Regions from separate parts of the Paenibacillus sp. FSL P4-0176 genome, predicted to be linked through region 1. Evidence: riboswitches for the same ligand, from Rfam matches in the RefSeq annotation. Region 1 holds a riboswitch; the other holds the start of a gene.
The links. Region 1 has a riboswitch for glycine ahead of gcvT (glycine cleavage system aminomethyltransferase GcvT). Riboswitches for the same ligand answer to the same signal wherever they lie in the genome.
Positions count from the first base shown of each region.

Region 2: another riboswitch for glycine. It lies ahead of sdaAB (L-serine ammonia-lyase, iron-sulfur-dependent subunit beta); the one in region 1 lies ahead of gcvT (glycine cleavage system aminomethyltransferase GcvT).

Region 1 is NZ_CP150242.1:5,605,536-5,611,866, forward strand. Features, by position in the region: gene MKY95_RS25945 (BglG family transcription antiterminator) at 1-234, opposite strand, end outside; gene MKY95_RS25950 (PTS mannitol transporter subunit IICB) at 273-1,727, opposite strand; gene gcvH (glycine cleavage system protein GcvH) at 2,147-2,539, opposite strand; glycine riboswitch at 2,884-3,006, shown strand; gene gcvT (glycine cleavage system aminomethyltransferase GcvT) at 3,327-4,463, shown strand; gene gcvPA (aminomethyl-transferring glycine dehydrogenase subunit GcvPA) at 4,460-5,815, shown strand; gene gcvPB (aminomethyl-transferring glycine dehydrogenase subunit GcvPB) at 5,953-6,331, shown strand, end outside.
Region 2 is NZ_CP150242.1:532,018-538,348, reverse strand. Features, by position in the region: gene MKY95_RS02560 (ABC transporter permease) at 1-907, opposite strand, end outside; gene sdaAA (L-serine ammonia-lyase, iron-sulfur-dependent, subunit alpha) at 1,095-2,033, opposite strand; gene sdaAB (L-serine ammonia-lyase, iron-sulfur-dependent subunit beta) at 2,023-2,712, opposite strand; glycine riboswitch at 2,993-3,117, opposite strand; gene MKY95_RS02545 (collagen-like triple helix repeat-containing protein) at 3,252-5,027, opposite strand; gene MKY95_RS02540 (hypothetical protein) at 5,232-6,331, opposite strand, start outside; gene MKY95_RS02535 (HAMP domain-containing sensor histidine kinase) at 6,328-6,331, opposite strand, start outside.

The DNA.
Region 1 (6,331 bases):
TTGCTGGCGCAATACAGCCAGATCATCGGAACCGGCATCGATTCGGATACCGGTTCCTGATTTTTTTTCCAGCTTCATACCCAAAGGTTCAAGCCATTGTTCAATCATTTGCAGCTCCCGGTGAACCGTTCGGGTACTGACCTTTACTTCAACGGCGATTTCGCCGGCAGTTACTTCATGTGGATGCTCCAGCAGGAACTCCACGATTTCACGTTGTCTTTTGGTAATACTCATATCTCAGCCTCCGGCTCAGGGAAAACAAATGCGTGCAATTACTTCAGACGTTCAACGAGCGCATCGTATTCCGGGCTTTTTAGGAAGTTGTCGATGGATATATGTTCTGCGTTCGGCGCAACGGAGCGGGCACGATCGGTCAATACTTGTTGTGTGATCACCACGTCTGCATCCGGCGGGATATCACTGATAGCCGTATTGGTCACCGTAACGTCAATCCCCTCTGCCTTCATCTTCTTGCGTAGAATGGAAGCACCCATGGCACTTGACCCCATGCCTGCATCACAGGAGAAGACAATTTTCTTCACGTCTGTTTTGACGGTAGAAGAAGCCATATCTGCGGCTCTGTCTGCTTCACGTTGATTAGCCGTAATACCAGCGTTTGGCAGGGTTCCTTGACTCTTCATGTCTTTCATCCGACTGGATGCGGACTCCAGATCTTCGTCCTTTTGTTTACCCGTTTTCAGCAACACTGCTGCAACCAGGAAAGAAACGACGGCTGCTACAAGCACCCCTGCGAACATCGGTAGGTATCCACCTTTTGGTGTTAAGAAGAAATACGCGATAATACTACCCGGTGATGGTGCTGAAACAAGTCCTGCTCCGGTGAGCATGAATGTTAATGTACCTGCGACGCCACCCGCAATTGCGGCAAGAATCAGAATCGGTCTCATCAGAATGTAAGGGAAGTAGATCTCATGAATTCCCCCGAAGAAATGAATGATTACGGCACCCGGTGCAGAAGATTTGGCCATTCCGCGTCCGAAGAAACAGTAAGCAAGTAAGATACCAAGTCCCGGACCCGGGTTTGATTCAAGCATGTATAATACGGATTTCCCTAATTCTCTCGCTTGATCTGTTGCAATTGGTGTAAGAATCCCGTGGTTGATTGCATTGTTCAGGAACAATACTTTACCTGGTTCAATGATTAGGTTGACCAGCGGCAGCAAACCAAGATTCATTAAGCCTTGTACCCCGGCAGATAATACTTTGCTAATCGCTTCTACAGCAGGCCCGATGCCCAGTAGCGCAAAAATCCCCAATATCCCACCAATAATACCGGCTGAGAAGTTGTTAACAAGCATTTCAAATCCGGCTTTAACTTTACCTTCAATGGATTTATCAAACTTTTTAATGATCCATGCTGCCAGTGGTCCGGCAATCATGGCACCGAGGAACATCGGAATATCACTACCCACGATGACCCCGATGGTCATAATGGCACCCACGACACCACCACGCTGACCATGCACCATCGTACCCCCGGTGTAACCAATTAACAGTGGCAGCAAATATTTGATCATCGGATCGACTAGCTGTGCAAGCGTCTCGTTAGGGAACCAGCCTGTTGGAATGAACAGAGCTGTAATTAATCCCCAGGCGATGAACGCTCCCATATTTGGCATGACCATACCACTCAGGAATCGGCCAAAACGCTGAACACCTACCCGTAGCCCACCTTTGGAATTGGACGATTGGTCCAAATTACTCATTGTATTATCCTCCTTGGATCAAGTGATTATGATTTATGAAAGGGGTATCATTTCTCCCCTGCTGTAATCCTAAGCGAGAATGCTCTCCTGTTCAATGAAATGAAAGCGTACTTTCGTCATGAACAATGATGACAACATTAGGTTATGTAATCGTTTTAATGGATGCATAATGGCTGAACCCATTGATACACAAGGCTTTTCTTGCCTATGACTTTTATCATTTCCAGAATAATTTTCCTACCTATAGCTTGGTCCAATCTGGTGATGTACATCCACAATCTGCTCAAATCCGCATTGGAAACCATTCTTGGAAAGCACAAAAAACCTGTGCAAGCATCCGGCTCACACAGGTCGAAACAATATGAAGCTCATATCATTTAATTATAAAATATATGTTAATAAGTACAAGTTCGTTGATACTATTCTTCCGTATGTTTCCGATACGCGTCTGCATTCATCAATGTAGACAATGCTGCTGTCAGATCTCCCTCAACACGGATCTCAATCATCCAGCCTTCCTCGTAAGGAGAGCTGTTCACAAGTTCAGGGGAGTCCTGCAACGAATCATTCACTGCAATAATTGAACCTGTGACGGGAGAGAACAAGTCCGAAACCGTTTTGACCGATTCGATCGTTCCAATGCTGTCCTCTGCTTTTACATTGGTTTCAAGGTCAGGCAATTCCACAAACACAATGTCACCCAGCTGATGCTGCGCGAACTCGGTAATGCCAATACGTACAGTATCCTCCCCTACGGTTTGCACCCATTCGTGCTCTTCACTGTACAGGAAATCACTTTTCAATTCGCTCATCGATATCCGCCTCGCTTTTCATTAAATGAGTGCATGCGTTCTTTGACCTTAACCTTTTTCCCAGAACATAGCGTATGACATTTTTGAATCAAATGTCAAGATACCTCACAATTTATTTGCTGAACACCTCTAAATCCTGTAACCGGATTACACTCTTTCTTCATATACTGGTGAATATTAGAATAGTAAGCGCAGTCTTTTTAAATAGACGAACAATAATATCGAAAGAAAAATAAATATTCGGTTTTTAATTATTATCTATGACATCGTTCTTGACATCAGCAGTGGATTCACGTTTTAATGAGAGGAGTAAAAGTGTTTATTGGACTATGTTATACCCGCGGATGAATGTAAAGGGAGAGATTACCCGTGACACCCGATTCGGGATGTACATGAGGTAACGCCGAAGGAGTAAACCACCGATAAGCGGAGGTGAATCTCTCAGGCAAAAGGACTTTTACGGGACGCAACTCTGGAGAGCATCTATTCGCCCTGTGCGGGCGTTATGATCACCCAAGGGGAAACCTGCTGCACAACGCAGCGGGGTAACTCTCAGGTACAAGGGACAGAGCCTTAGAATACAGCGTGCTACTTGGCATGCCGATTCTTTGGCCTGTCCTTTTCCTTTTTCCCAAAAAACGAAAAACAGGATGTAGAACGGCGCTGCCATAGCTGCCTTACCATACTTATGTGATGAAAATATCTAGCTAAAAATTTAAAAATACCCTGGTTCATTGATCCACGATTGTATATCCGGCCGGCTCACGGCCCATGACGAGGTGATTTGATGTCCGATTTGCTTAGAACACCACTCTTCCCACTATATCAGCAATACGAAGGCGTACGGTGCATTGATTTTGGAGGCTGGGAGCTTCCGGTACAATTTAGCGGAATCCAGAAAGAACATGAAGCGGTACGCGAGCGCGCGGGACTGTTCGATGTATCCCATATGGGCGAATTCACGGTACAGGGTGAGCAGGCTGAAGTTTTTTTGCAACAAATGATGACTAATGATGTGACCACGCTGGTTCCCGGTCAAGCCCAGTACACCCTGATGTGTTATCCAGATGGCGGTGTGGTGGATGATCTGCTCGTGTATAAGCTGGAAGATCAGCATTATATGCTTGTGGTTAACGCCTCCAACATCGACAAGGATTGGGCGTGGCTGCAAGAGCACTTGATCCCCGGCGTAAGTATGACCAATGATTCGGAGCAGACAGCGCTGCTCGCCTTGCAAGGTCCACTGGCTGTAGACATTATCGGGAAAGTTACAGATACGGATCTATCCTCGATTGAACCGTTTCGTTTTGTTCAGGATGCTGAAGTATGTGGAGTAAAATTACTGTTGTCCCGTACCGGTTATACCGGTGAAGATGGCTTTGAGCTATATGTTCCTGCGGACCAGGCCGCTGTGGTCTGGAATGGATTAATGCAAGCCGGTGAAGGTTACGGACTCGTACCAACCGGACTTGGTGCCCGGGATACACTGCGCTTTGAAGCAAAGCTCCCTCTGTATGGACAGGAATTGTCGGCAACTATCTCTCCACTCGAAGCTGGCGTAGGTATGTTTGTGAAGCTGAATGCCGGACCTTTTATCGGACACGAAGCCTTGTTACAGCAAAAAACTGACGGGCCCGCCCGCAAACTGGTCGGCATCGAAGTGTTGGAGCGCGGTATTCCCCGCCCCCACTATCCGATTTACGCCGAAGGCGTACAGATTGGTGAAGTGACAACAGGCACACAATCACCTTCATTGAAGCGTAATCTGGGTCTTGCCCTCATCGACAGCAAATACGCTGCGCTGGGAACCCCACTTGAGATTGAGATCCGCGGCAAGAAACTAAAAGCCGAGGTCGTAAAGACCCCTTTTCATAAACGGACACGTACGTCGAAGACACCTACTCAAGGAGCTGATCAAGCATGAGCAAGCACCGTTACATTCCCATGACTGAGCAAGATCAGAGCGCCATGCTCGCAACCATCGGTGTGGATACGCTGGAGGATTTGTTTCAGGACATTCCAAAAGAGATTCGTTATCAGGGCGAGCTACCTGTATCCTCCAAACTCGATGAATATGCGCTGACACGTCACATGTCCAAACAAGCCGGCGCCAACGCCAATTTTGAAACACACGCCAGCTTCCTCGGCGCAGGCATATACGATCATCATGTTCCTTCCGTCATCAATCATGTCATTTCCCGTTCCGAGTTCTACACTGCCTACACACCTTATCAGCCTGAGATCAGCCAAGGTGAACTACAGGCCATTTTCGAATTTCAATCCTACATCTGTGAATTAACCGGTATGGCTGTAGCCAATGCCAGTATGTATGACGGCGCAACAGCTTTTGCGGAAGCCGGTAATTTGGCCGCAGCGGCAACTCGTCGCAAACAGCTCATCGTACCCCGTACCGTTCATCCGGAAGCCCGTCAGGTATTGCAGGCATATGCGCACGGACTCCGTCTGGAGATTGTCGAGATTGGTTATAAGGATGGCGTCACTGACTGGGATGCCCTGCAAACCGCCATATCAGACGATACCGCTGCTGTCATGATCCAGAGTCCGAACTTCTTCGGTGCCGTGGAAAATGTGAAGCAGGCTGCCGACCTCGTGCATGCGCACAAGGGCCTGCTCGTTGTAAGTGCCAACCCGCTATCGCTGGGTCTGCTGGAAGCCCCAGGCAAGCTGGGTGCCGACATCGTTGTTGGCGATGCGCAGCCCCTCGGTATCGCCGCTTCACTCGGCGGCCCGACATGCGGATATTTCGCCGTGTCCCAGCCTCATATGCGCCGAATTCCTGGCCGAATTGTAGGCCAGACCACGGATCGCAACGGCAAACGTGGTTTTGTACTCACACTGCAAGCACGTGAACAGCATATCCGCCGCGAAAAAGCGACATCCAACATCTGTTCCAACCAAGCTTTGCTTGCACTCAGCGCATCTGTGTATATGTCCATCATGGGTAAACAGGGTATGATCGATGTCGCGGATCTGAATTTGCAAAAGAGTCATTACACCCTGAATACATTAACTGCAATTCCTGGAGTTTGTCTTACTTTTAATGCACCAACATTTAATGAATTCGTGATTAAACTTCCTGAAGGAACAGACGTGGATGCTCTTCAGTTGAAACTGCTGGATGCAGGCTTTATTGGTGGCTACGAACTTGGACGTTATTATCCTGAGCTTGCCGGACATATGCTGATTGCTGTTACCGAACGGCGCACTAAGGAAGAGATTGACGAATTCGCACGAGCATTGGAGGGATCGCTGTGACTCAGGAAACGACGACGACAACGACAACATCGGTACACGGACAATCGAAAACAGGTACCTCTGTCTCCACCTCGGTTCAACCTGAGACGGATACAACATTTAGTGCACAGACCTTATCTCCTGCTCCAGAAAAATCATTGATTTTTGAACTCAGCAGCCCCGGACGTGTCGCTTATTCCTTGCCAGAATGTGACGTTCCTCGCCAGTCTGCCGATACGTTGATTCCCCGGGAAATGCTCCGTTCGGAAGCAGCGGCACTACCGGAAGTGTTCGAGGTAGATGTTATTCGACATTATACTGCGCTCTCCCGTCGCAACTTCGGTGTAGATAACGGATTTTATCCACTGGGCTCTTGTACGATGAAATACAATCCAAAGATCAATGAGGATGTTGCTCGTTACAATGGATTCGCCAAAATCCATCCGTACCAGCATGAATCCAGCATTCAAGGTGCACTTGAACTGTTATATACGTTGCAAAACGACCTTGCAGGTCTGACAGGTATGGACGCTGTGA
Region 2 (6,331 bases), 2.2 Mb from region 1:
GCAACAGCGCACTGTTTAACCAAGCCCCAGCATTGCCAAGCAACAACAAGCTCAACTGAGCCATGAGTATAAAAGATATGGTGACCAGCAACTGGAACAGCCATAACATGAACCAACCGGCTGCTGACGATACCCCCATAATGTGCATCATCCCCGATCCAACGAGCGAGACGATAAATGCCGCACCAACATTAACGATGTTGCGGGCCCAGAAGCGCTCCCATTTCCCTGCCCTGCCACTCAGTTCTCCAGACACTTTTTGCAGATTCATGCCAAGCAACATTGCTCCGGTAAACGTAGCGGTTACAATCAACATCGGTACCATGGAGAAAGCAAAATTATCAACAGGATTCAGTCGCTCCACCTCTGCCTCCACGCGTGAAGATAACCCTACCGCAAGCGCATCGGATTGATCAGCAGTCATACCGGACTGATTCAGCACTCCGCGAATGCCATTCTCTTGTACTTCACGGTTCAACGTCGCTGTAACTTGTGCGGCTACGTTCTGCATCACACTTTTCACGGTAGCCACGTTTGATTCGTTCATCACATACTTCACTGTCATCGGTTTTGACAAGTCTTCTGCCTGTTGCATGAAACCTGATGGAATCTCAATAATCATGTACACATTCCGATCCGTTAACATCTGTCGTGCTTCTTGCATCGATTCAGATGGTTTGATCTCGAAATTCAGACCTGCCGCCAAAGACTTAGCCACTGGTTCAGCCGCTACCCCATCTTCATTCACGATGGTGACAGCCAATTGAGTCATTCTTTCGTTAACCTGGTCGTATCCGCTAAGCCAGATGATGTTAAAAAAAACCTGAAACAGCACAGCCGTAATTAAACCTACAATGGTGGCTCCGTTTTTCAAAAACAGCAGACTCGTCTGGAAAATACCTTTCATTCTATCCATCTCCTTTAATTTTGTTTCGCTCCTATATATATCGCATTGATATATGACAACAATTAATATATCTAATCGATATATAGATCGTCAATGTTTTTTTGTTTTTCTTCGTTGGAAAAAGACAAAAAAAGCCGATACATCTCTTCACCAGGAAGATTTGTACCGGCTTTTCATATCAATCCTATTACGTCTTAGGTTCTGCATCATTTTCAGTAGACGACTCCGTCTCAGGCTCTGCACGCTTTGCCTTCGGTTTAGCCAACTTCTGCATCATTTTGCGGCCGGTTGGTGTCTGGGCCAGTCCACCTTGGGCTGTCTCCCGATGGCGGCTCGGCATCGCACTGCCTACTTCCAGCATGACATCGATGACTTCGTCTGACGGAATGGCACTACGCACTCCGGCCAGGGCCATGTCAGCCGCAGCCAGCGCCGTAACTGCACCCAGTCCATTACGGACGATGCACGGGATTTCAACAAGGCCTGCGACCGGATCGCAGATAAGGCCCAGTGTATTTTTTAACGCCAAACCAACGGCATGAACGACCTGTTCCGGTGTACCTCCACGCAGTTCAACCATGGCACCCGCAGCCATGCCGATAGCGGAACCCACTTCCGCCTGACAGCCACCCTCGGCGCCGGAGATAAATGAATTGTTGGCGATAACATAACCAATCGCTCCCGCACAGAACAACCCGTTCACCAAATGTTCGTCCGTCCAGCCAAATCGCTCCTGTGAACTGATAAAAACACCCGGGATAATGCCGCAGGAACCGGCTGTTGGTGTTGCCACGATCCGGCCCATGGAGGCATTCACTTCAGATACACACAGGGCATACGCCATGGCAAGTGCGGAAGCATCTCCTGAACAAGTCTCACCCTTGCGAATGTACTCGGCCATTTTTTTGCCGTCTCCACCTGTTAATCCACTGCGTGATGTCGTATCTTCCGTTAACCCTTTGCGTACCGCTTCCTTCATCACCTGATAATATTCAGACATCTGCTTCACAACATCCGCTTCCGGTGTATTGGTCTCCTGAACCTGCTCCTCGATCATCAGCTGAGCAATGGTTTTGGATTCTGCTGTACAGATCGTATTCAGTTCGTGCAAATGTTTAAACCGCATCCGAATCAACTCCTCTCTTCAAATCAATGACACGAATGTCCAATACATGGTCCAGCTCCCTTAGACGCTTGAGCATATCAGGATTAGGCACACCATCCATTTCCATCGCGGTAAGCGCTTCGCCATCACGGGCTTTCCGGTCCACCTGCATATACCCGATGTTAACCCCGGATGAACTGATCGTGGACGTCACTGACGCGAGTACGCCCGCTTTATCCGCATGCCGCAGAACGAGTGTTGGAAACTCACCACTAATCTGAACACGAAAATCATTCATCGAATGCACGGATACGCTTCCACCACCAATGGATGCACCGATTAAGGAGCAGGCACGTTCTCCATGCCACAACTCAATTTTGACCGTATTCGGATGAGGAGCAGGCAGGCCACTTGTATAAAACTCAACCTCCATGCCCGCTTCCTCTGCGTATTGCTCTGCATCCGGGATACGCGGATCGTCTGTGACATAATCCAGCAGACCGCCGATCAGTGCCAGATCTGTTCCGTGCCCCTGATACGTATCTGCAAATGAACCGTACAGCGTCAGCCGAGCACGATCTGGCGTACATCCTAGCCACTGTCGAGCAATTCTCCCTAACCTTGCCGCTCCAGCTGTATGTGAACTTGAAGGCCCCGTCATCGACGGACCAATAATTGAGAAAACATCTTTAAATCGCACCTTGTAACCCTCCATTATTAATCATGATTCATATTTGTAAAATGTATTCGTCATTTCGATCCCGGAGTTCCATCCACAATGTCCCTTATTTTGGATATGATGACATCAAAAAAGGACAGAAGAAGGCCTCAGGCCCTCTCTCTGTCCTCGATACCTGAGAGTTTCACGATCAGCAGTGTCTCACGACAAGGGTACACTGCCTGCGATTACAGACAAGTTCACCGGGTTGACTGATCATATACCCCTTGGGTGGCGCAGTTCGCGCACTCTCCAGAGTTGCGTCCAACGATGGTACATTTACCTGAGAGATTAACCACTGCGCCGGGTGCGCAGTAGCTTGCTCCTTCGGTGCCTGAACACTAGCCATATTGCTCGGCTAACCCAGGTCTCTCCCGCTCGTTATCATCCGCTGTATTATCTTAATTCGATTCGAATTGGTATATTTCTAAATTTTTGATCAAGTATACCCATAGAGTAATGTACAATATCATATATGTCAACAAAAGTAACGTGTAATTATCATAAGTTCGATGTCTATTTTAACTGAAACGAATAGCATTCAGATTTCTCACTTCCGCTGAGGCACTCGTGACGTTGCTAGTTGTCGTAAATTGGATACTTATCGTGTATGCATTAGTCGTTGTAGTCGGGGATGTATCCACGTAAGTGTTGGAGGAAAGAAACCTCAACGTTCCCGAAGCATTACCGGTTCGTGAGAGTTGCAATTGATTAATTAAAACTCCGTTACGTCTCAGATTAATGTTATACGCAATACTCCAGTTAGATCCTACAACTATTGCTACTTGTGTACTATTATCGATTTTCACGCGTTGACCTGCCACTACAGGTACATTAAGTGTCTGAATCGTCGTTTCAGCTACTAATGAAAGACCCAACGCCGTGGTTTGGCTATCAGCAAACAAGGAAGAATCCGCAGGAGCAGAAGCTGCTGTTGATCCGGTCGCACCTGTAACCCCTGTGACTCCGGTCGCTCCCGTTGCTCCCGTTACTCCGGACGTCCCGGTTGTTCCCGTCACGCCTGTCGCACCTGTAACCCCTGTGGCTCCGGTCGTTCCCGTTACGCCTGTCGCACCTGTAATACCAGTGACTCCGGTCGTCCCTGTTACTCCCGTTGCGCCTGTATCTCCAGTGACTCCTGTTGCTCCCGTCAATCCGGTTGCACCTGTAACACCAGTATCTCCAGTCGCCCCTGTTACGCCTGTTGCACCTGTAGCCCCAGTAACTCCGGTCGTTCCTGTAAGTCCTGTCGCGCCCGTATCTCCAGTAACTCCGGTCGTCCCCGTTACGCCTGTCGCACCTGTAACACCAGTAACTCCGGTCGTCCCCGTTACGCCTGTCACTCCCGTAGCTCCAGTAACTCCGGTCGTTCCCGTAACTCCCGTTGCACCAGTAGCTCCGGTCGCCCCCGTCAATCCTGTCGCACCTGTATCTCCAGTGACTCCGGTCGCTCCCGTCACGCCTGTTGCGCCTGTAACACCAGTAACTCCGGTCGTCCCCGTTACGCCTGTTGCGCCTGTAACACCAGTGACCCCAGTCGTTCCTGTCAGTCCTGTCGCTCCCGTATCTCCAGTAACTCCGGTCGCCCCAGTTACGCCTGTCGCACCTGTAGCCCCAGTGACCCCAGTCGTTCCTGTTATTCCCGTACTACCGGTGACACCTGTGGCTCCAGTAGACCCTGTCTCCCCTGTGCTCCCGGTGACTCCAGTCGTTCCTGTTATTCCTGTACTCCCAGTAATACCCGTCACTCCGGTAGATCCTGTCTCCCCCGTGGTCCCAGTGACACCGGTCTCTCCCGTCGATCCCGTAGTTCCTCCAGGAGGACCAGTAACTCCTGTCAGTCCTGTAACACCTGTAGCCCCTGTAGGACCAGTTGTTCCCGCAACCCCTGCTGTCCCTGTAGCTCCAGTCGCACCCGTTACCCCGACTAGACCGGGGTTCGCTCCTAACAATTCCTCAGACACCAAACGATGTGCCGTTACCAGTTGACCGTTCTCGTTTTTCCCCCATACCGAAATCTGAACTTCATCCTCCGTATCATCACCTGTGATAAATATAAACTCAAATGCATCCAAATCTGCATAATAGTCATTTGTTATAACCTGGTTAGGCAAAACATTAAACAATTCCTCAACGTATAGTGTGCGAACACCATTCAAATAATATCCTTGAACCAGAACGGTAGAGAAACTAGTGAGACTCCAATTGTCTAATTTCACTGTAATTCTCTGTGTAGGACGCTCGCCGCTTCCCACCACTATATTATTTTCTATTGGCCCTGTTGATAAAACAGCCATCCTGCGATGCCCCCTTCTCCTGCCTCCATCACCAAATCAAGATTGTCTTCTATGAATATGCATATTGAACTGTAAACGTGAAGTTGCCTCTTGCCTTTTTGGAATGGACTGAAAGGAGATCGAATAGATATCCACCACACCAAAAGGAGAATATACAAAAAAAGCTGCCGCTTCGTTTCTGCGGCAACCTTATTATTCTTTAGCTCATCTAGACGGATTGGGAAGGGTCAGTGCTTCCGCCCAAGCTTGCAACTTTGCCTTTGTCCATCCTTCGTTTTCACCCATGATGGAGTACCGTAAGCCATTCTCACTCCATGATATGTTCCGAATGCTCTTCATATATGAACCCTCGGTGTTACGAACCTTAATCTCGGCTTCATCCGGTATTAGTGTATCGTCCACATTTTCTTCCGGCATCTTGAATACCGTCAGGCTGACTTCTACCTTGTCGTTACTTACATAATACAAGGTTACTTCATCTCTGCTCAGCTCACCGCGCGATGTAGACATTTCGATCCGTGATAGTTCGAATTCTCCACTCATGTCCTGTAGGAACGGCTGTTCCAACGCTTTTTCCGCTTCCTCTAGGGTCACTTCGGAATTCTGCATCATATCGGTCAAGTCCTTCACATCGACCTCCTTAGGGATGTCAATTACGAAAGTATCCTTTGTGAATTCAGGGTCATACTGAATCGGATCATAGACCATTTCTGATTTTCCATCCCCATACGCGCTGTTTACTTTGACAATCATCCACGTTTTGGGATCTACCCAATACTCTGAAGATATGGAGAATGCGCCTTCTTCTTTTGGTGTCAATTCAATATGAATGACGTCCTGTCCATGAAGTTTCTCCTGTCCCATCATATTCACATCATGCGTAGTACGTAACCGCTCTAGTTGATCGAGCAATATTTGCTTCTGGGTTTGATTAGGTTGTTGTGACACGGATGATGCATCCATGGAATATGCTGCCCCTGTTTCTTTTTCATATATGATGATCTTCTTTCCATTATTAACTGCGTAACTGACATTGCCATTCTCTGATGTTTCCGTGCGCTTTCGTCCGGTTTCACCATCTACCCATTCCTTAATTTGCATCGTGTTAGTCAGCTTGTCATCCGCCCATATCTTCATCACACCTTCCGCATAATACGAGGCGGGTTCTGTTTCTGCTGAGACAACCTTCTCAATCATCTCATCTCCTGACATAGACAGCATATCCTTCTCCGCGCAACCTCCAAGCAGGGCGCCTGCCAACACAGCAGTACCCAGCATCATCCATCCTTTTTTCATCATCTTAT